Marinomonas mediterranea MMB-1: one gene and its partner. Each later gene encodes a partner of the first gene's protein in a complex. Links are inferred from orthologs where the notes say so. Each region holds a gene or a part of one and is shown in the gene's direction. Other genes may lie near its edges. The genes, in order: MARME_RS05565 and MARME_RS16190.

Region 1 (12,736 bases):
TCTTGTATACAGGACTCCAACAAAATTATATCGCCGACGCCAAACGGATTTCCAAGATTGGTGCTATTATGAATAGGAGCAACTTTATCAAGTATGCTGTTATAGGCGGGCATGATCATTCGGGCATCATGCCCCTGTTTGCGTAGCGCGACAGGAAGTGAGCCTGCTACATCGGCAAGTCCGCCAGTTTTGATAAGTGGGTATATTTCAGAGGCTGCGAATAGTATCTTCATCTTCTTAAAGGTATCTTATTGATTCGGCGATAGTATAAGAGTATACCTAATTAGGAAAGATAGTAGAGTTAGCCTAACGCATTTAAGGGTTAAATATGGATTTAAATACTGCTCGAATGAAAACCCTCTCGCTAATCTTGGCCGGAGGGCGCGGTTCCCGTCTTAAACAACTAACTGATAATCGTTCTAAACCTGCAGTGCCTATCGCGGGGAAATATAAGATTATCGATTTTCCTCTGTCTAACTGCATTAACTCTGGTATGCGTAAAATTGCCGTTCTCACGCAATATCGTTCACATACTTTAAATCAACATGTCCAACGAGGTTGGAATTTCCTGCGTTCAGACTTCAATGAGTTCATTGAACTTTGGCCGGCACAACAGCAAACAGGAAGTGACTGGTATCGGGGAACCGCCGATGCGGTGTACCAAAACCTCAAGATGATCAATGAATCTAAAAGTGAATACGTTTTGATTCTTGCTGGTGATCATGTTTATAAGCAAGATTATAGCATCATGTTGAAAGAGCATATCGAAAGCGGGGCGGATGTTTCTGTTGCGTGTATTGAGGTGCCAGTAAATGAGGCAGATCAATTCGGTATTATGCACGTTGATGAAAGCGACAATATCATCGCGTTTGAGGAAAAGCCGTCTAACCCTCCGACTATGCCTGGTAATCCTAATGTTTCTCTTGCCAGTATGGGGATCTACTTATTTAACGCGAAGTTTTTACAAAGCCATCTTCAGGTTGATGCAGAGAGCCTAACGTCTAGCCATGACTTTGGTAAAGACCTGATCCCGTATTTTGTTGGTTCAAGTAAAATTAAAGCGCATCACTTTAGTCGAAGTTCTATTCCAAATGAAAACTACCCAGATCGAGCTTATTGGCGAGACGTGGGTACGTTAGCAGCGTATTGGGAATCGAATATGGATTTGACAAAGTTGGTGCCTGAGTTGGACTTGTATGATGAAGGTTGGCCAATTCGAACTGCTCAATACCAGAGGCCTGCTGCTAAGTTTAATTACAACTATGAAGAACGCATTGGGACGGCATTAAACTCTGTCGTGTCAGCGGGTTGTATTGTGTCAGGCTCGACCGTAGAGCAATCGATTTTGTTTAATAATGTCAGGGTAAATTCTTATTCACATGTCAAAAAGAGTGTGATTTTGCCTGGTTGTGATATTGGCCGTCATTGTCGTCTAGATCGTGTCATTGTCGATACCGATACGAAAATACCTGAAGGCATCGTGATTGGCGAAGATGCCGCGTTAGATGCGGAACGCTTTTATCGCAGCAGTGACGGCATTGTGCTGGTCACGCAGGAAATGATAAACGCTTTGCTATAGTGCTTTCAGCGGATACGTATTGTCTGCTGATCATTGATTGTTTCAATAACTTTTTTTGAATGTGCTTTTTCTGATGGAGGCATCGTTAACAAAGTTTCAAGTTGTTAATGATGTCTCTGGTAACTTTTCTCTTTTTCTACATTTCTCTGCTTTAAGCTTATAAATTTAGCGCATAGCGTCATAAAATTTCGCCATGCAAGCCTTTCTATTTTTCTCCAAAAGCCTCTGGATAAGCAATATATAAGCGAAATCTAAATAAATTCGCATATTTGGTTTGAGCCTTTGTCAATCTCGGTCTACGTTTAGAATAGATCCATGAATCGCGCATCGAAGTATTCGATAGTAGTTCTGCGAATGGCATTATGTAGGATTCAAAAGGACTGAAAATTGGCTCGTGCTAGTAAGGAACGAGCGTAAAGAGGGCGTCGTAAATTCGGTATATTGTAGCCGGTGGAACGACGCTATTAGCACCTCTTACTATGTCATAACGCTTAAGATGGAACCTAAAGGATGTTTATATGTTTCCACATGCTTTCGTATTTATTAGTGGATGCGCGCTTGCATTGTTTCTGAACTTTTTTGGCTACAGTTGGTACGCCATTGTATTGATTGCAGTATCTGGCCTGCTGACATTCTATCTGTTGAGTAGAAGCAGTGCGACGTTTGGTTACGCCTCAGAGAACGGTCTTGCGAGCACATCAGAAAGAGGATCTCACTCTGATGTGGGTGATAATCATGTGCCTGAAACTAGCGATATGCAAGAGCGTCGCGACCGCGTTGTCCACGAAGAAATCCTTCCCATACTCACACTCTGTTCCGATGACCTGGAAAAAGTACTCAGTACGCAAGAGAGTGCGGTTCAGTTGCTTTCGAAGTCTTTCGAAGAGGTTAATGAGTTGATGTCGACGCAATCCGATTGTATTCAATCACTGATTGATGACAATCGAAGTGAGGGCGACAAAATGTACAGTGATGTTATGAGAGAGTTTGCTGCTCATACGTCCTCCACACTCGATAAATTCATAAACTCAACGGTTGAGATGTCCGCGTCTTCCATGGAGTTGCTAGCGAAAACATCGCAAATCAACAATCAAATGCCAGAAATCGTAAAAGCGCTAAAAGACATTGACGACATAGCAGAACAAACGAATTTACTGGCACTGAATGCCGCGATTGAGGCCGCCAGAGCGGGAGAAGCTGGGCGAGGTTTTGCTGTCGTCGCGGACGAGGTTCGGACGTTATCGAATCGGTCTGCAGGGTTCAGTATCGATATTCAATCTCGACTAAATAAGATGCAAAGCCAAATATCGGACTTAACCAAATCAATGGAAAAGCTCGCAGCTCATGACGTTACTTACATAATGGAAGCCAAAAAGAGCATGCGCACCGCGTTGGATCATATTATTGAAAAGGCCGAATCAGACGCTCACGTTTCATTGAGGCTAGGAGGTTTATCGGGTCAGTTAGAAGAGGCATTTTTTGGTGCAACAAGAGGGCTTCAGTTCGATGACATTAACTCTCAAAACGTGAAATACGTGGTGGAAACGTTAGGTTTTATTGTTGAAAGCCTAAAAGGATTCCATGAACTCACTTCTGTCGATGAGCTAGAGGCTTCGTTGAAGGAACGACTTACCGCGATCAAAGAGCAAACGAGTAAACAGTACAACCCTGTTTCTCAAGAAAATATAGAGAGCGGTGAAATCGACTTATTTTAAAATAATTAGGAGGAAGAAATGAGTGATTTTGTGATACGGATACCAGAGAGGTTTGATTTTAGTACCCATAAGTGGTTTACCGCAGAATATGAAAATGGGGTGCAATCTGGATCCACTGTAATACTAGACTTTTCAAATGTGCTTTATGTTGATTCTTCCGCTTTGGGGATGATGGTTTTATTGTATCGTAAGCTGCATGAGTGTTCTAAAAAGGGAGTTATTAAGAACTTAGACGGTACGGCAAAAGATATTTTGGATATGGCAAATTTCAAAAACCTATATCAATATGAATAGACTATATTCTGCACTTGTTTTAGAAGAATCAAGAACGACACGACGCCTTATAAGCGGCGCATTGGAATCCGTTAATATTGATGTCTATTCGGAAAATACTATCGAGGATTTGTATAGTGCTATAAAGAATAAAGTGTTTGATATATATATATTTGATGCGGATCTAAAATACGACCTTCTTTTCAGTTTTGTTAATTATCTATTTTACGAAAACAGCGATGCAGTCGTTGTTCTTGTTTCTGAGGAATATGATGGGAAGGAGATTGGACGTTTTTTTAAAATAGGAATTAGTGATTTTGTCATTAAACCAATTGATTACGATATTTTTAAGAATAAAGTCGTTAGTTTACTGCGAAACGTAAGTAACAGAAAAGAGTTGATTAATGCAAATTCAAATTATGCAAGGTTAATGGACGAGAAATATCAAGAAGAAAAACTCGCATTTTATGTCTACGACCATATTTTATCGACCCAGCTCACGAATATAGAAAGTGTGGATAGTGCTCACTATTCTCATGGACGATTTTGTGGCGATATTTTAGTGTCAGCTCTGTCACCTTCTGGTTCAATTTATATTATCTTGGCCGATGCAACAGGGCATGGAATGGCGGCTGCTCTCACTATCTATCCATTGGTATCAACCTTTAATGCGGTCGTTTCAAAGGGTTTTACGATGTCCGCTATTATCAATGAGATCAGCGCAAAGCACATTCAACTGATTCCCGGGAACCGATTCGTGGCGTCGATTATTATCGAGGTCCGACCGATTCAGGATGACATTCGTGTCTGGAACGCGGGTATGCCAGATGTGTTAATGATGAAAGGAAAGGCTATTTCTAAACGCGTAAAGTCGTCCAATATGGCTATCGGCGTGTTGCCCGCCGATAGTCTGGATAAAAATATTGAAACCATTCCTATGTCAGATTTTACCCATCTAATCATGATGAGTGACGGCGTCATTGAAAATAAAGAAGTGAATAACAAGTTGATGACTTTTTCTGATGCTTATCACTATGTTTCAAATTTACCCCTTGAGTCTGAAACGATCATTTCACATATGAAAATGCTTGATAAAGGCTGTGATGAAGATCTTGATGATATGACGGTGTGCATTATAAATATAGAAGGGGTGAAGGAATATTTGGATTTATCCTCGGATACGGTTGATCCGGTTTACGGTGATTTCAAAATTACATTTTCTTTGTTAGGGAATTCTATCAAAAATGAAACTTTACCAATTAAAGTGGCCGACTTTATAGAGTCCCAAGGGCTCGTTAAACCGTTTTGTCAGCGAGTTTTTACCGTGGTTAGTGAGTTGTATTCAAACTCTGTGGAGCATGGAGTATTAGGTTTTGATGCAAAAAATAAAATTAGTGACTATGCTTTATTTATGGAAGAGAAAAAATCAAAACTTTCATTGTTAGGTAGAGAAGATAAAGTCGAAATTACATTTGAATGGAATGAACTAAAACAGTCTTTGTTTGTAAATGTTTATGATACAGGCAGAGGTTACCAGTTAGAAAAAACAGAAACTTCATTTATCGACTCGTTAAATGGACGTGGCCTTAAATTATGTAAAAAACTCAGTGATCAGTTTTTTTATGATGAAGAGCTTAATACTACGAAAGTGATGTTTAGATACAGAGAGGGATTATGAATAAGAATTTATTGGTTGTTGATGACTCTCCTTCCGTTCGTCAAATGGTAGAAGCAACTTTGAAGGGCGGAGGATATCAAGTAAAAACGGCGAAAGACGGGCGTGAAGCATTAGATATTTGCCGTACTACCAAATTCGACTTCGTTCTAACAGACCAAAATATGCCTAATATGGATGGGTTAACGTTAATAAAATCACTGCGAGCGATGTCTGCCTACGCCCGAGTACCGCTTATTGTATTAACCACAGAAGCGAGTGATGCTATGAAGGCGAAAGGTAAAGCCGCAGGCGCGACTGGATGGATGGTAAAACCATTTGATCCTAAAAAGCTGTTAGAGGTCGTTGCAAAAGTGGTTCGATAGTTTCGAAGGCCACATGATAGCCAGATAGCCAGATAGCCAGATAGCCAAACAGATAGTCACCGAGGAGTTTAACACTGAGGTTGAGAAACAACAGGACGTATCCGTTGTGTTTTTTAGCGTCGTTAGGGAATAACTATGGATGATATGAATCAGTTTACTGAAATCTTCTTTGAAGAAGCGCAAGAGCATATTGATGCAATGGAGACTCTATTGCTTGCTTTTGATATAGAAGAGCCTGATATCGAAGAGCTTAATAGTATATTCCGAGCGGCGCACTCTATTAAGGGTGGCAGTGGTACGTTTGGTTTGCATGCCATGACGGGGGTGACTCACGTCATGGAGAATATTCTTGACTCCGCTAGAAATGAAACACTGAAATTGGATGACCTTCTGATTACTGTGTTGCTTGAAACGGTCGATGTTTTAAAAAACATTCTCGACGCTTACCGCTTTAGTTCCGATATTGATTACCCAGAGATAGAGACGGCTAAGGCAAAATTAGAGCAAGAATTGGAAAGGGTAAGCGGCAGCTCTTCTGATAATGTATCAAACACTATACCTTCGAATATTGCACCTTCAAATACTGCACCTTCAAATACAGACAGCGGTGCTTTAGATTCCAGCGATTCATCGATTAATAAAGAATTAGAAGACGACGATGCGTTTGGCTTTTTTGATCAAACTCTGGAAGACAGCGAAGATCCCGGTTTTGGACTTTTTGAACCGCTATTAGCGCAAAGTAAAGACAATAGCGAAGAGCATCAAGGCGTCGATTCTCATAACTCAGAGGATGCTGAATTCGAGGATGTTTGTTATGGATTCTTTAACGAAATAACGGAAGAAGAAGCTAAGAAAAAACCGTCGTCACACGATGACTCTGCGACCGACATAGAAAACGGAGAATCTAAAGGGTACGGTTTTTTTGAAAAGGTCGATGAGCAACCCTTATCAAGTGATCAAGAAGCATACGGTTTCTTCGACAATCTCAACGATTCTTCTGCTAATCATGACGTTTCGGCGCCCAATTCTTCAAATAGCCAACAAGCATCGACTGCTTCTACGCCGCCGTCAGCTCCTGTCTCTAAAGGTGTAAAAAACCAAGAGAACGTCAAACAAAGTAAAAATACCGGAGAAGCGACCAGTATTCGAGTGGAGACGACGAAAGTGGATAAGCTCGTCAATTTAGTTGGGGAGCTCGTCATCACGCAGTCGATGCTCAAGCTTATTGGTAACGACGTTCAAGATAGCCTTTTGGAAAAAATGCAAATCGCCATTGCTGAATTAGAGCGTAATACGCGCGAGATTCAAGAAGCCGTAATGTCGGTTCGAATGCTCCCAATTTCAACGGTGTTTAATCGTTTCCCTCGGTTAGTTCGAGATCTATCTAAAAAACTCGATAAGCAAATCGAATTGGTGGTTGAAGGCGGCGCGACTGAAATTGACAAAAACTTGATCGAAAAAATTTCGGATCCCTTAACCCATCTTATTCGAAACAGTGTTGATCATGGTATAGAGCTACCCCACGAACGAGAAGAAAAAGGTAAGCCTGCTAAAGGTTTGGTGACATTGTCTGCCAGCCAACGTGGGGGGGAGATTGTGATTGAAATCCGGGATGACGGTGGCGGTTTGAACAAAGAAAAAATTCTTCAAAAAGCCGTGGAAAATAACGTTAGCCTGCCTGATCCACTGACTGATTCTGCGGTATGGGGGCTTATTTTTGCACCCGGTTTCTCGACCGCGTCTGAGGTAACGGATGTCTCTGGGCGTGGTGTAGGGATGGATGTCGTCCGTAAGAATATTGAATCACTTGGTGGGCGAGTGGATATCTTCTCTGAAGACAATGTAGGGACAAAATTTCAAATTAGCCTGCCTCTTACTCTGGCGATTTTGGATGGTATGTGTATTCGCAGTGCGGAACAGGTTTTTGTTTTACCGCTCACTAACATTGTGGAAAGCCTTCAACCAGAAAGCAGCCAGATTCGAATCATGAAAAATAAGCCTTTGCTCTGGGTTAGGGAAGAATACTGGCCGTTAGTGGATTTGGGGCATGTATTGGCTGATGAAGAGCCAGCGAAAGACCTGACCGAGCACATTGTCGTTTTGGTTGAAGCGGCAAATAATCGGTTTGGCTTAGTTGTTGAGGGTTTATTGGGTCAACAGCAAGTCGTGATTAAAAGTTTAGAGCGGCATTATAAACGTGTTCAAGGTGTTGCTGGCGCGACGATTATGGGGGATGGGAGTGTTGCATTGATACTCGACGCGGACTCTCTAACAGGATTTGTCAGCCAACCAACGCCGGAGGAAAGAGCTTATGTCATTAATTGAATTAGACGTAATCAGTTCGGCCCTTACTGAGGAATTTCTTACGTTTGTGCTTGGTGATGAGACGTACGCGCTCGATATCATGGCTGTAAAAGAAATTCGAGGCTACGAGGACTCGACTAAGATAGCAAACGCACCAGACTACATAAAAGGGGTCATTAACCTAAGAGGGGATATTGTCCCCATCGTTGATTTGCGAATCAAATTTGGGATAGGTGAGCCTATTTATAACGAGTGGACCATTGTCATTATGTTGAATGTAGGTACTCGGATTGCAGGAATTGTGGTTGACGCAGTGTCAGATGTTGTTGCGTTGAACGATGAAGGAATAAAGCCGCCTCCCGAGTTTGGTACTGCATTCGACAGCCGCTATTTACGTGGTCTCGCAACGGTTGATGACCATATGGTCATTATCGTAAACATTGATGAACTCATTTCAAGTGATGAACTCATTTCAAGTGATGAACTAGGCCTCTTTGATGCCGAACGTTAAGGAAACATAGGAGCACATACTATGCAGTGGATGAATAACATTAAACTCTCTCGCAAGTTCGTGTTGCTTGGCATTTTGGTTGCCATCAGCGTTGGCGTGCCGATTAAGTTTTTGATTGAACGAGAGATGTTGATATTCGAGAAAGCGAATAGCGAAATCTTAGGGGTTGAGCCGACCAATATGCTCTTGGAGTATGTGAAATTACTGCAACAACATAGAGGAAAGTCGGCAATATTCCTCAATGATGTTAGCCGATCAAGTGCTGATATTGATCAACTAGGTCAGAAAATTGATGCGTTTCATGTGACCGTATTGCAAGAAATGAAAACCCAATTCCCAAATTCCCCGATCGTGACAGATGTTGAACATCTTAAGGTGAATTTTGACCAACTTAGAAGTGAAGTCCGATCTCGCGCGGTTACGCCATCTGAGTCTTTCTCGTCGCATACTGGCTTAGTTATGCAGGCTGTTGCGGAAGATATTCCGTTTGTACTTGAATATTCAGGACTTATGTTTGATTCGTCTAAGGAAACGGCCTACCTGACGACGGCTTCTAAGTTAAATTTGCCCTTATCGATTGAAGGTATTGCACGACTTCGTGGTTTTGGTAGCGGAGCGCTTGCTTCTGATTACGTCACACAAGAGCAAATTGGCAAGGTCATTTCTGCGTTAGCCTTCATTGAGGCACCTCATATCGAACTACTACACAATTTAAAAGCGGCTTACGATTCAACAGGGGATCCGCGAGCGAATGAATTGTATCGAGAAGCGAAGGTAATCGATGAAGATTATCAGGCTCTGCTAGACATCGCGCAAACCTACGTTATGGTCGAGGGCGTACCTAACTACAGTGCAGAGTCATTTTTTGATAACGCGACGGTTGTGATTGATGAATTGTTCCTGTTAAGTCGACATTCTTCAGATTTAATGAAAGAGCTTCTATTAGAGCGCGTTGAACATGTAAAAGTGGAGCTGGCTACTAGCCTTGGGATTGTATTTGGTTTTCTTATACTCGCCGTCGTTGCGTCCGTCTTTATTCTTCGAAATTTAAATGTGGCGCTGTCTAGTTTGAGCGAGGCGGCCCGGTCTGTGGCGAATGGTGACTATGAAGTGGCGCTCAATAATACTCGCAAAGATGAATTTGGCCTATTAAATCAATCTGTCGTTGATATGAGTGAAAGCTTGCATCAAGGAGAACTGGAACGCGAAGCTAACCTTAAAGAAATCGCGGATCGTCTAGTGGAAACCACACGGGTCGAGCAGGCTTTAAATGCTGCGGGCACAAATGTCGTTATTGTGAGTACTGAGCGCAAAGTCATCTACGCCAATACTTCAATGAAGAAAATGCTAAAAAACGCTGAGCTCAGTTTACGTGATGTGATCTCTGGTTTTGATGCATCCGCAATCGTTGGTCAGAGTATTGATGTATTTAATGTGTCGGGTCAGCAAACAATCTTACCTGAAACTCTAAACTCACCGTACGAGTCTAATCTTGAGCTTGCAGGTATGCACTTTAGAGTGTTTGCGAATCCAATTTTCAGTCAGGAAAATGAGCGCATAGGATCGGTTGTTGAGTGGCTAGATCTTACAAGTGAAGTCGAAGCACAAAATGAAATTGGCTCAATTGTTGGGGAGGCCGCACGAGGAAACTTTACCGTTAGAGCGAAAGAAGAAGGCAAGCATGAATTCATGTTGTTTATGGCGCAATCGCTGAATAAATTAATGACGACGGCCGATGAAGGTTTATCGGATGTAACTCGTGTATTAATGGCGCTCTCAAATGGTAATTTGACGGAGAAAATTACCCAAGAATATGAAGGTCAATTTAATGATCTTAAAACGTATTGTAATCAAACGAGCGAAAACTTGGCGAGTATGATTGGCGAGTTAAGGTTTGCGGCGGAAACCATCAACGTTGCGGCTTCAGAAATTGCCCAAGGGAACTCGGATCTTTCGAATCGAACAGAAACTCAAGCCTCTAGTTTGGAAGAAACCGCGTCCAGTATGGAAGAAATTACGAGTACGGTGAGACGTAATGCAGATAATGCGTCTGAAGCGAATACGCTGGCTTCTGAGGCCGCGGGCGTGGCTATCACAGGGGGGGATTTGATCCATCAAGTCGTTGAAACTATGACGGCAATTAATGAGTCCTCTCAGAAGATTTCCGACATCATTGGTGTGATCGATGGCATCGCCTTCCAAACAAATATTCTGGCATTGAACGCCGCAGTGGAAGCCGCACGTGCAGGTGAACAAGGGCGAGGCTTTGCTGTTGTGGCATCTGAAGTACGAACCCTTGCACAGCGTTCCGCCAATGCGGCTAAGGATATTAAAGCGCTTATATCCGACTCGGTTTCTAAAATTGCCGATGGCAATGAGCTGGTGGGACAGTCTGGTGAAACAATGGGGCAAATCGTTGATTCGATTAAGCGAGTAAACTCTATCATGACGGAGATTGCCGCGGCTTCTACACAGCAAGCGGCAGGCGTTGATGAGATTAATCGTACCATTTCTCAAATGGACGAAATGACCCAACAAAATGCGGCGCTTGTGGAAGAGGCTGCGGCGTCTGCCGAGAGCATGAGATCTCAAGCAAATGGTTTAGAACGCCAAGTGTCTAACTTTACGTTGGATTCCAATGCCGAGTCTAATGAACGCGTTTCGTTTGCGGGAGATGAAGCAACCCGAAAAGCGTCGTCTTCTACGCCAGCAAGGCACTTGTCTAGTTCAAATTCGCATAACGCTAGTCAGTCCACTTCAAATGCTCCCCGTGTAGTAGCAACCGCACCTAATAAAGGGGCCAAAGCGGCGATGCCTTCACCTAAAGCTCATACCTCAACCTCAGGGTCTTCAGCCGCAATTACGGCTGGCGGTTCGATAAGTGAAGATGATTGGGAAGAGTTTTAGCAATGTGTTCATTGAAAAGGGAGTTTCATTACACACAGGAAGATTTTCATCGAGTGCGACTCTTGCTCAAGGCCATATCAGGGATTAATTTGGTTGAGACGAAAGATTCCATGGTTTACAGCCGATTAGCGTCTCGTGTTCGTTATCTAAAAATGAAAAAGGTGTCAGATTACCTTGCCTATATAGAGCGCGATGCTGAGGAGCTTGAGCATTTTGTCAACGCGCTCACAACGAACCTAACGTCTTTCTTTCGAGAGCCTCATCATTTTGAGCAATTGACTCAGTTTGTGCGTTCTGGCGAAAGTGTTAATCGGGTATGGAGTGCGGCATCGAGTACAGGCGAAGAACCTTATTCTATTGCTATGTCACTCGTTCGCTTGTGGGACAAGTTTGATATTCCCGCTCGAGTTGTTGCATCTGATATTAATAGTCATGTACTCAAAGCGGCAAGTGAGGGGGCGTATCATCTAGATAGTGTGGAATCAATTGAGGATAAACAGCGCTTTTTCTTAAAAGGGAAAGGTCGATGCGAAGGCATGGCCAGAGTGAAGCCTGAACTGAGGGAGCTAGTCGAATTTCGTCAGATTAATTTATTAAACGATGAATGGCCGATTGAGGAAGAGCAAGATGTTATTTTTTGCCGCAATGTCATGATCTATTTTGAAAAAGAACAGCAGGAAGCTTTGTTGGTTCGGTTATTGACTAGGCTACGCAAAGGCGGAATGTACATAGCAGGCCATTCTGAAAACTTCTCTCAGTTTACCAACCTGATGTCACCATTAGGGAACACATCATATATCAAGCGCTGAGTGAGTGTGAGGAGTGGTTATGCAATCAGGTTCTGAGGTTGATCATTTTGCTACGCATCGGTTCTTTGATTCTCGTTTTAATATGGAAACCGTGAAGGTACTCCCTGGAGAATTTTATGCCAGCGGTAACGATGAGATGGTGACCACATTACTAGGGTCTTGTGTCGCTGTTTGTTTATATGACGAAGAAGCGCATGTCGGTGGCATGAACCACTTTTTGTTACCGGAGCAGGAGCAGACAAGTGAGTTTCTTTTGTCTACCTCAGCACGTTACGGCGTTCATTCAATGGAATTGTTGATTAATCATCTGATTAAAATTGGGGGAAGGCGGAATCATTTGTCAGCGAAGGTCTTTGGTGGGGCAAGTGTTTTAAGCTCCAATATATCAAATGTTGGCGAAAATAATGTGAGGTTCACAAAGTGCTATTTAAACAACGAAGGGATTCCGGTAACAGGATTGGATGTCTATGAAGATTGTCCGCGACGTGTGAACTTTTTTCCAGCGACAGGGAGAGTGTTGATGAAACGCCTGAAGCCTCGAAAAGACAATAAATTAGTTGAGCAGGAGCTGGGATATAAACGATCAATCTCCAGTGAT
Region 2 (8,906 bases), 2.3 Mb from region 1 along the record:
AAGTATTAAAAACGGTAGTAGATGTTTACTCTCAGATTCAGTTAGACGGTTGTGTTCTTAGTAAAATTGACGAGTCTGCCTCTCTAGGTGAAGCAATTAGTGTTGTCATTGAAGAAGGCTTGCCGGTTATGTATGTAGCTGATGGGCAACGAATACCGGATGATATTGAACCTGCGCGCGCGCATAACTTAATTAGTCGCGCAGTGTATACGGCAGAGCAGTATGGTCAGTTGTATGGGTCACTAAAGTATGGGAGTTAGTAAAAATATGTTATTAGTGACAGCATATAATAATTGAATGTAGTACATTTAAGTTGCGCACTGGTAAATCAGTGTTGGGAAAAGGTGAAAACGCGGTTTTATGCAATCAAAGCACGGTTATAGTACCTATTCGAAAAAAGCAGCTCTTTCTATGGATGCCATTATTCAACAATATGGTTATCTGGTTAAAAAGATTGCTTACCACTTGCTAGCTCGACTGCCCAATCATGTGGACGTCGATGATTTGACGCAAGCAGGAATGATTGGTCTGATAGAAGCGTATAAACGTTTTGAGTCGACTAAGGGAGCTTCGTTCGAAACTTATGCAGGCATAAGAATTCGAGGCGCCATAATGGATGAAATGCGTAAAAGTGACTGGGCTCCAAGATCGGTAAGACGAAATGGAAGGGCGGTCACTGAGGCAATTAAAGAATTAGAAGGTAAGCTTGGACGAGACGTAACAGATAATGAAGTTTCTGAGCACATGGGAATTAGTGTTGATGAATATCATGAAATTATGCGTTCATCGATGTCGACACAGCTTTTTAGTTATGAAGAAATGCTTGAGAGCGAGCATGGAAGTAACGAAATTAATATAGAGTCGGATGATTCCCAGCCTTACGATGTTGTTGAAGAAGGAGGGTTTCAAAAGCAACTAGCGGTTGAAATAGATAAACTTCCTGAAAGAGAAAAGTTAGTTTTATCTCTTTATTATAACGAAGAACTAAATCTGAAAGAGATTGGTGCTGTACTAGGTGTTAGTGAGTCTAGGGTAAGTCAAATACATAGCCAAGCGGCTATGCGTTTGAGGGCTAGATTAACGGATTGGCGAGACTAATATTATATGAGTATTGAAATACTACCTTTGTGGTGTGGAGGTTGCATTGGATAAAAACATGAAAATCCTGATTGTTGATGACTTCTCAACGATGAGACGAATCATCAAAAATTTGCTTAGGGATTTGGGATTTACCAATACGGTTGAAGCGGATGACGGCACGACAGCGTTACCGATTCTTCAAACAGGAACCATCGACTTCCTTGTAACTGATTGGAATATGCCAGGTATGACCGGGATTGAGTTGCTTCGTGCTGTACGTGCGGACGACAAACTCAAGACGATCCCAGTGTTAATGGTTACCGCAGAAGCTAAGCGGGATCAAATCATTACCGCTGCGCAAGCTGGTGTAAATGGTTATGTAGTAAAACCATTTACAGCGGTTGCACTTAAAGAAAAAATCGAGAAGATTTTTGAGCGAATTGATTCTGCGAAATAATAGGGGCCTTTGAATGTCAGATTTTAAGGAATCTAAGCTTGGGGATTTCGAGACTACCGTAAAAGACGGTGCTATCGATTTACTTAATAAGCTTGAGGCCGGCGACTTTAGCGGTGCTATTAAAATCATCCAAGAACTGAGTGAAGCTCGCCATAAGAGTTTTTATCATGAAGTAGGTACGTTGACTCGTAGTTTGCATGATGCTATCCGGGACTTCCAAATAGAGTCCATGGAAGATGTGTTAGAAACTGCGGACGGTGATAACAATTCACGAATCACAGATGCATCTGATCGTTTGACTTATGTTACCGAAATGACCAGTTCTGCTGCGAATAAAACGATGGATATGGTCGACAGCAGTGTTCCGGTTGCAAGCGAGTTGAAATCTCAGGCCGAATCACTGCATAAAGATTGGAATCGTTTGATTCAACGCGACTTAACACCACAGGAATTCCGAGAGTTGTATAAGCGTATCGATGCTTTCTTGGGGTATACCAAAGACAGTGCGAACACCTTGCATGGCAATTTGAATACCATCCTACTAGAACAAGGATACCAAGATCTAACCGGGCAAGTAATCGCTCGTGTGAGTGAGTTGATTAGAGATGTAGAAGAGAAACTCGTTCACTTGGTGGCTGTCGCAGGACGCGTAGACAGCATCTCAGGGCTCGAGCACGAAATTGCCGAAAAGGAACATGATGATAATCGAGGTCATGGTCCGGCGGTCAATACTGAAAACAACCCAGAAGTACTGAATAGTCAAGACGAAGTAGACGACTTGCTATCAAGTCTTGGTTTCTAAGAGGAGCTGAGGATGAGTTTCGAGGTCGATGAAGAAATTCTACAGGATTTTTTGGTAGAAGCTGGTGAAATCCTGGAGCAGCTTTCCGAACAATTAGTAGATCTAGAACAAAACCCTGAAGACAACGCGTTGCTTAATGCGATCTTTAGAGGATTCCATACGGTTAAAGGTGGCGCAGGCTTCCTTCAATTAACTGCATTGGTTGATTGCTGTCACTATGCTGAGAACGTGTTTGATATATTGCGTAATGGTCAGCGAGTCGTTGATGCTGAGTTAATGGATGTGGTATTACAAGCGCTCGATTCTGTTAATGAAATGTTCGAAATGGTTCGTAGTGGACAAGAGCCAGAACCTGCAGACCCTGAACTCATCAATGCTTTGAGTCAGTATGCTAAGCCTCCTTCTGCTGAAGAGTTGGCGTCAGCCGATGAAGAAGACGAAGTAGAAGAGCCTGAGGAAGAGGAACCTGTTTCTAGTGGTTCCGTTGAGCAGCAAAAAGGCGAATCCGATGATATTTCAGATGATGAATTTGCCTCTCTTCTTAATGCGCTTGGCGACGAGGCTCCGAAACAGGAAGATGAAGCCAAAGCGGATGCTGGAAGCGATTCGGATGACATCACCGAGGATGAGTTCGATGCCTTGCTCGACCAGCTTCATGGTGGTGGCGCCCCAGGAGTTGACGACAGTGATGCAGATTCTAAGAATGGAGCGTCGTCAAACGCAGCTCCTAAAGAGTCTAAATCCGATGCGGAACCTACTTCTGATGATATTACAGAAGATGAGTTTGAAGCATTGCTGGATCAGTTACATGGCTCTAGTGCACCGGGTGTTGATGATGACGCTGCTGCGGACGTTGTCAAATCAGCTGAACCGAGCCAGAGCGCCGATACTAAGAGTGCGCCAGAATCAGCCGCCCCTAGTGGTGCCGAGTCTGATCTGATTACAGAAGACGAATTTGAGTCTCTCTTAGACAGCTTACATGGTAAGGGTGCTCCAAGCAAAAATGCTGCTAGCGAGTCAGTTACTGAGTCGAAACCTAAAGCCGATAAGGCTGAGGCCAGCGAGAAAAAAGCAGAGCCTAAATCAAAAGCGAAGCCTAAAGCAAAACCAAAAGCAGCTGCACCGAAAAAAGCTGTTGCGCCGAAAGCTGCAGATGCTGCACCGAAAGAGTCTAAGGAGAGAGCGAATGCTCCGGTAGCTCAAGAAACGACTGTTCGTGTTGACACTAAACGTTTAGATGACATCATGAACATGGTCGGTGAGTTGGTATTGGTTAGAAATAGGCTTGTTCGACTAGGTCTTCAAAGTGAAGACGAGTCGATGTCTAAAGCTGTATCAAACTTAGATGTCGTAACTGGCGATCTTCAGAATGCGGTTATGAAAACCCGCATGCAACCAATTAAGAAAGTATTTGGTCGATTCCCACGAGTGGTTCGAGACCTAGCTCGAAATCTTAAGAAAGAAGTTAATCTTGAGCTTCGCGGTGAAGATACCGATTTGGATAAAAACCTTGTAGAGGCATTGGCGGATCCATTGGTTCACTTGGTGCGAAACTCGGTTGACCATGGTATAGAATCGCCAGATGTTCGAGAGGCAAACGGCAAACCTCGTATGGGGCATGTAATTCTTTCTGCTGAGCAGGAAGGTGATCATATTCTGTTGTCCATCGACGATGATGGTGCAGGTATGGATGCTCAAGTGCTGCGTAATAAAGCGGTAGAAAAAGGGGTTATGGACGCTGATGCGGCTGAACGCTTGTCAGATGAAGAAGCGTTTAATCTTATCTTTGCTCCTGGTTTCTCAACGAAGAAAGAAATTACGGATGTATCTGGCCGTGGCGTTGGTATGGACGTGGTGAAAACCAAGATCAATCAACTGAATGGTACATTGGAAATACAGTCTGTTCTTGGGCAAGGGTCGCGCTTTAGTATTAAAGTGCCACTAACCTTAGCCATTATGCCAACATTAATGGTGACGTTAGGCGATCAAGCGTTTGCGTTCCCATTGGTGAGCGTAAATGAGATCTTCCACCTTAATCTTAAAAAGACAAATGTGGTAGATGGTCAGCAGGTTGTCGTTATTCGAGGTAAAACGTTACCAATCTTCCACCTTAAGAGTTGGTTGGTGAAAAACGCCGATTATAATTTAACACCTGAAGAAGCGCATGTTGTTGTGATTCAGGTCGGTATGACTGAAGTTGGGTTTGTAGTAGATCAACTTGTTGGTCAAGAAGAGGTGGTTATTAAACCGCTCGGTAAAATGCTACAAGGTACTGCTGGTATGTCTGGTGCGACAATTACGGGCGATGGTCGCATTGCTTTGATACTGGATGTGCCGAGTATGCTGAAAAACTACGCTTCTCGATAATCGGTTTGAGCTAGGAGTATAACGTATGCCTGTAAAGGTATTGGTGGTCGATGATTCTGGTTTTTTCCGTCGTCGATTGGTTGAAATTTTTGATGCAGACCCTCGCCTGAAGGTGATAGGGACAGCGAACAACGGTAAAGAAGCGGTAGAAAAGGTTCAGTCCTTATCACCTGATGTTGTGACCATGGATTATGAAATGCCAGTTCTGGATGGCATTTCAGCGGTTACTAACATCATGAAGCTGAAACCTACGCCGGTGTTAATGTTTTCTTCGCTTACTCATGAAGGGGCGCAAGTAACATTGGATGCCCTTGAGGCGGGTGCTGTTGACTTTATGCCTAAGAATTTTGAGGATATTTCTCGAGATTCTGCTGTGGTGAAGCATACATTGGTTGAGCGTGTTATTACGGTTGCTAGAACACGCTTAGGTGGTGGTAAGGGACCTGCTCAACCGGTCGCTAAGAAAGCAGTAGCTAAGAACATCGTTACTGAACGTGGCGTAATTATTCCGCGAGCACGTAAAAAAGTCGGTCTTGTTGCAATCGGTACATCCACTGGTGGCCCTATGGCACTACAGACGGTTCTTAAGCGATTGCCTAAAGACTTTCCTGTGCCACTTGTGCTAGTACAGCATATGCCTGCAGCCTTTACACATGCTTTTGCAGAAAGGCTTAATCATATTTGTCAAATTCAGGTTAAAGAAGCTCAGGACGGTGACAAGCTGCAGCCAGGCGTCGCGCTACTTGCTCCAGGCGGTAAGCAAATGATGGTTGATCCTCGTAATGGTGGTTGTGTCCGAATATTGCAAGGTGATGAGCGACTCAATTACAAACCATCTGTAGATGTTACTTTCGGGTCCGCATCTAAATGTTATCCAGGCAAAGTTCTCTCTGTTGTTATGACGGGTATGGGAGCTGATGGCCGCGAAGGCGCTCGTATGCTAAAAGATACTGGGTCTCGCGTATGGGTGCAGAGTGAAGATTCTTGTGTTATTTATGGCATGCCTATGGCCGTAGAGAAAGCGAACCTTGCTGATGACGTTATCCATCTAGATCATATTGGTGACCGGATTATCAAAGAGGTTTTCTAGTGGATTTCCTAACGATAGGCGGTTTGCTAGTCGCATTTTGTTCTGTATTTCTTGCGAACTGGCTAGGAGGAGGGGAAGTTATTCTCCTTCTCAATCTGCCTTCTGCCATTATTGTTATCGTGGGTAGCATGGGAGCAACTCTCATGCAAAGCAGAGTCAAAGATGCGTTAGACGCTGCTAAACTCCTTAAATGGTCTCTCTTCCCTCCTAGTTACGACCTCCAAAAAGCAAGGCTACTCGTTGGTACTTTATCCAATAAAGCTCGGCGTCTTTCTCTTGTTTCTTTGGATGCTGATATCGCTGCACTGGGTAACTCTTTCGCTACTCGAGCATTGCAAATGGCGATTGATGGTGCGGACCCAGATATGCTCTATGAAAGGCTTCATGACGAAGCGATTCGTATTCGAGATAAGCGACAATCGAGTATTAGCTTTTTAGAATCCGTTGGTGGATATGCGCCGACTCTAGGGATAATGGGATCTGTACTGGGGCTCATTCAGGCAATGGCTAACTTAGACAGCCCAGAAGCACTCGGTCATGGTATTGCTGTCGCGTTTGTTTCGACCCTTTACGGGCAAGGTTTTGCGAACCTTGTTGTTTTCCCTATTGCCAAAAAGCTTTCTAACTACTGTGATCAGGAGTTGCTTTATAACCAGCTTTTGATCGATGGGGTACATGGCATTGCTATTGGGAAACACCCTCAGCGGTTAGATTTAGAATTGAGCGGCTATGAATGAGCGCCCCAAACCTATAGTTCGTAGAAGACGCGAGCCTTACAACCCTAGAAGTTCAGCTGACAAAGGAAAAGATCGCTGGGTGCTATCCTATGCAGATTTCATTACGTTGTTATTTGCTTTCTTCGTGGCGTTGTATTCTATTTCTTTAAAGCAAGCTGGCAATGAAAAGCAACTTACAGAAACATTGAATGGTGTTTTTGATGCAGTCCAAAAATCGGTTAAACCGATTAATATCGGTGATCCTATTATCGGGGAGCCAGATGGTGAGGAGATTCTTGAGGTCGAACCCGAAGAGGCTGAGGAGTCTGTTTCAAAAGGGGAAGAAGGTTCTCCCGATAATTCAACACCTTCCCAAATATACGACCTTTTAAACGAAGTAATTTCATCACAGTTTTCTTCTTTAACTCAATCGGGGAAAGTATCGATATCGGAAAATGAAAGCTGGATTAGCTTGGAACTAAAGTCCGGTCTTTTATTTGGTGAGGGGGAATATGAGTTAACCAATGAAGCTGTTGCGTTGCTCATTGTTATTTCAAATATATTGAATTCGTACCCTTCTCCTGTTTTGGTGGAAGGTAACACCGATGATCAACCCGTTTCTGGCGCTGCGCCTTTTTCATCCAATTGGTCGTTATCCAGTTTGCGAGCGTCTGCTGTAGTGGATGAGTTAGTCTTTCGTGGTGTAAACCCGAAACTGATTGCCCCAATTGGTTTTTCAAGTGAACACCCCAAGGTTAGAAATCGAAATGATGACTCAAGAGCTCAAAATCGTCGAGTTACGCTTAAAATCAGTAAGTTAAGGACGGATAATCTCTACGATTACTTGTTTAATTAGGCCGATACTGTATATGATTACAAATATTTTATATAAATAGTCTTATTGAAAACGTTGGGGAGATAGAGTGCACATTTGGGCGGTAGCAAATCAAAAAGGTGGTGTTGGAAAAACAACAACAGTTGTGACCCTGGCCGGCCTCTTGGCAGATGCTGGTCATCGCGTGTTAATGATTGATTTGGATCCTCATGGCTCTCTAACAAGCTATTTTAGATTTGATCCTGATTCTATTGAGCACAGTGGTTATGACCTATTTCAGGTCAATGGAAAAATTCCAGATAGTTTACCTCCGACTTTGATTTTAGAAACTGGACACCCTAACCTCTCCCTGCTTCCAGCGTCAACAGCGTTAGCGACGCTTGAGCGACACGCTCAAGCCCAAGGTGGAATGGGGCTTGTTATATCAAAGACATTGGCTATTCTCTGGGATGACTACGATTATGTTTTGATAGACAGTCCACCGGTATTAGGCGTCTTGATGATCAATGCGTTGGCGGCATGCCAACAATTGGTGATTCCGGTGCAAACTGAGTTCTTAGCGATAAAAGGTTTAGAAAGAATGGTAAGGACGCTCAGCATGATAAATCGTGCTAGAAAACGTCCCGTTCCCTATACAATAGTCCCCACATTATTCGACAGACGTACTCAGGCTTCGAATAAGAGCTTGAGAAGTATAAAAGAAATATATGATGAAACGGTATGGCACTCTGTTATTCCTGTTGATACAAAGCTTAGAGATGCGAGTACAGCGGGGATCGCGCCATCAGCGCTGGATGCAAACGCCAGAGGTGTAAAAGCTTACGCTAGTTTAATGGACTCCTTACTTAACCCACCTGGGTAAGATGGTAATGAAAGATACAAAAACTCAAGAGCAGGAGTTAGTTGGTCCACAGAAGGCGTTGCAAAGATACTTAGATGATCTATTGCAGGACGCCACTGAGCCTTCTATGTCTGCTGAATTATTAGTAGAAAACACGCTTCCGTCAGAAGAGCAACTTGCTGAAGAGCCTGACACTGTTTCTGAAGACTTGTCTTTTCAAGAAGAACTTGGTGATTTACAGACTAACGACGCAGCACTTGAAGAAAATGAACACAACTCTAGTGATAGCCTCAATGACGAGGAGGGCGAGCTTGATGCATTAGATTTGTCTTTTGCTGACTTTGAGGCAGCGATTCAACCGCTTCAACAAGAGTATGAGGCGGTAAGTGAATCCACGGTAGCAACGGCGACAGTGGAAGAAGACTCCTTGGGTCTCGGGCTTACTGTGGGGACATCTGAGTTGTTGTCGATGGACGAGCAGTTGTCCGAAGCGTCGACGCTAGAAGATCTGCCAACCGAAGCGTTAGATGCCGAAGCTTTGGAAATAGAAGACGCGGTAGAAGAGCACGCTGAAGTTGTTTTAAGTTCTCTGGAAGATGAAACTGAGTCACTTGAAGAATTAGCCCCAGAAATGGAGGTAGATTGGCCGAGTGAAATGGCGGCCCTTGACTCTGTTGTATCTGAAGACTTTGATTCTGATAGCGTAGAAAGTGTTGTT

Evidence for each region.
Region 2: the proteins of MARME_RS05565 (region 1) and MARME_RS16190 are in contact, whole or in part, in a solved structure (PDB 1A0O), measured with the Escherichia coli proteins. The link is inferred for Marinomonas mediterranea MMB-1 from one-to-one orthologs.

The regions. Positions count from the first base shown.
Region 1 is NC_015276.1:1,228,342-1,241,077, forward strand. The notes cover bases 5,351-8,337. They hold MARME_RS05565 (chemotaxis protein CheA), read left to right. Parts: upstream 5,351-5,742; coding sequence 5,743-7,932; downstream 7,933-8,337. Other genes in these bases: MARME_RS05560 (response regulator), read left to right, coding at 5,351-5,607; MARME_RS05570 (chemotaxis protein CheW), read left to right, coding at 7,919-8,337. Also shown: glycogen synthase GlgA, read right to left, coding at 1-233; glgC (glucose-1-phosphate adenylyltransferase), read left to right, coding at 329-1,579; MARME_RS05545 (methyl-accepting chemotaxis protein), read left to right, coding at 2,098-3,294; MARME_RS05550 (STAS domain-containing protein), read left to right, coding at 3,313-3,588; MARME_RS05555 (SpoIIE family protein phosphatase), read left to right, coding at 3,581-5,245; more of MARME_RS05560, read left to right, coding at 5,242-5,350; more of MARME_RS05570, read left to right, coding at 8,338-8,422; MARME_RS22780 (methyl-accepting chemotaxis protein), read left to right, coding at 8,444-11,329; MARME_RS05580 (CheR family methyltransferase), read left to right, coding at 11,332-12,138; chemoreceptor glutamine deamidase CheD, read left to right, coding at 12,158-12,736. UniProt on the Escherichia coli protein: Involved in the transmission of sensory signals from the chemoreceptors to the flagellar motors. CheA is autophosphorylated; it can transfer its phosphate group to either CheB or CheY.
Region 2 is NC_015276.1:3,526,534-3,535,439, reverse strand. The notes cover bases 1-2,846. They hold MARME_RS16190 (chemotaxis response regulator CheY), read left to right. Parts: upstream 1-1,156; coding sequence 1,157-1,537; downstream 1,538-2,846. Other genes in these bases: MARME_RS16180 (chemotaxis protein CheA), read left to right, coding at 2,352-2,846; MARME_RS16185 (protein phosphatase CheZ), read left to right, coding at 1,551-2,339; MARME_RS16195 (RNA polymerase sigma factor FliA), read left to right, coding at 361-1,098; flhF (flagellar biosynthesis protein FlhF), read left to right, coding at 1-260. Outside these bases: more of MARME_RS16180, read left to right, coding at 2,847-4,706; MARME_RS16175 (protein-glutamate methylesterase/protein-glutamine glutaminase), read left to right, coding at 4,732-5,796; MARME_RS16170 (motility protein A), read left to right, coding at 5,796-6,533; MARME_RS16165 (flagellar motor protein MotB), read left to right, coding at 6,526-7,368; MARME_RS16160 (ParA family protein), read left to right, coding at 7,436-8,209; MARME_RS21570 (chemotaxis protein CheW), read left to right, coding at 8,217-8,906. UniProt on the Escherichia coli protein: Involved in the transmission of sensory signals from the chemoreceptors to the flagellar motors.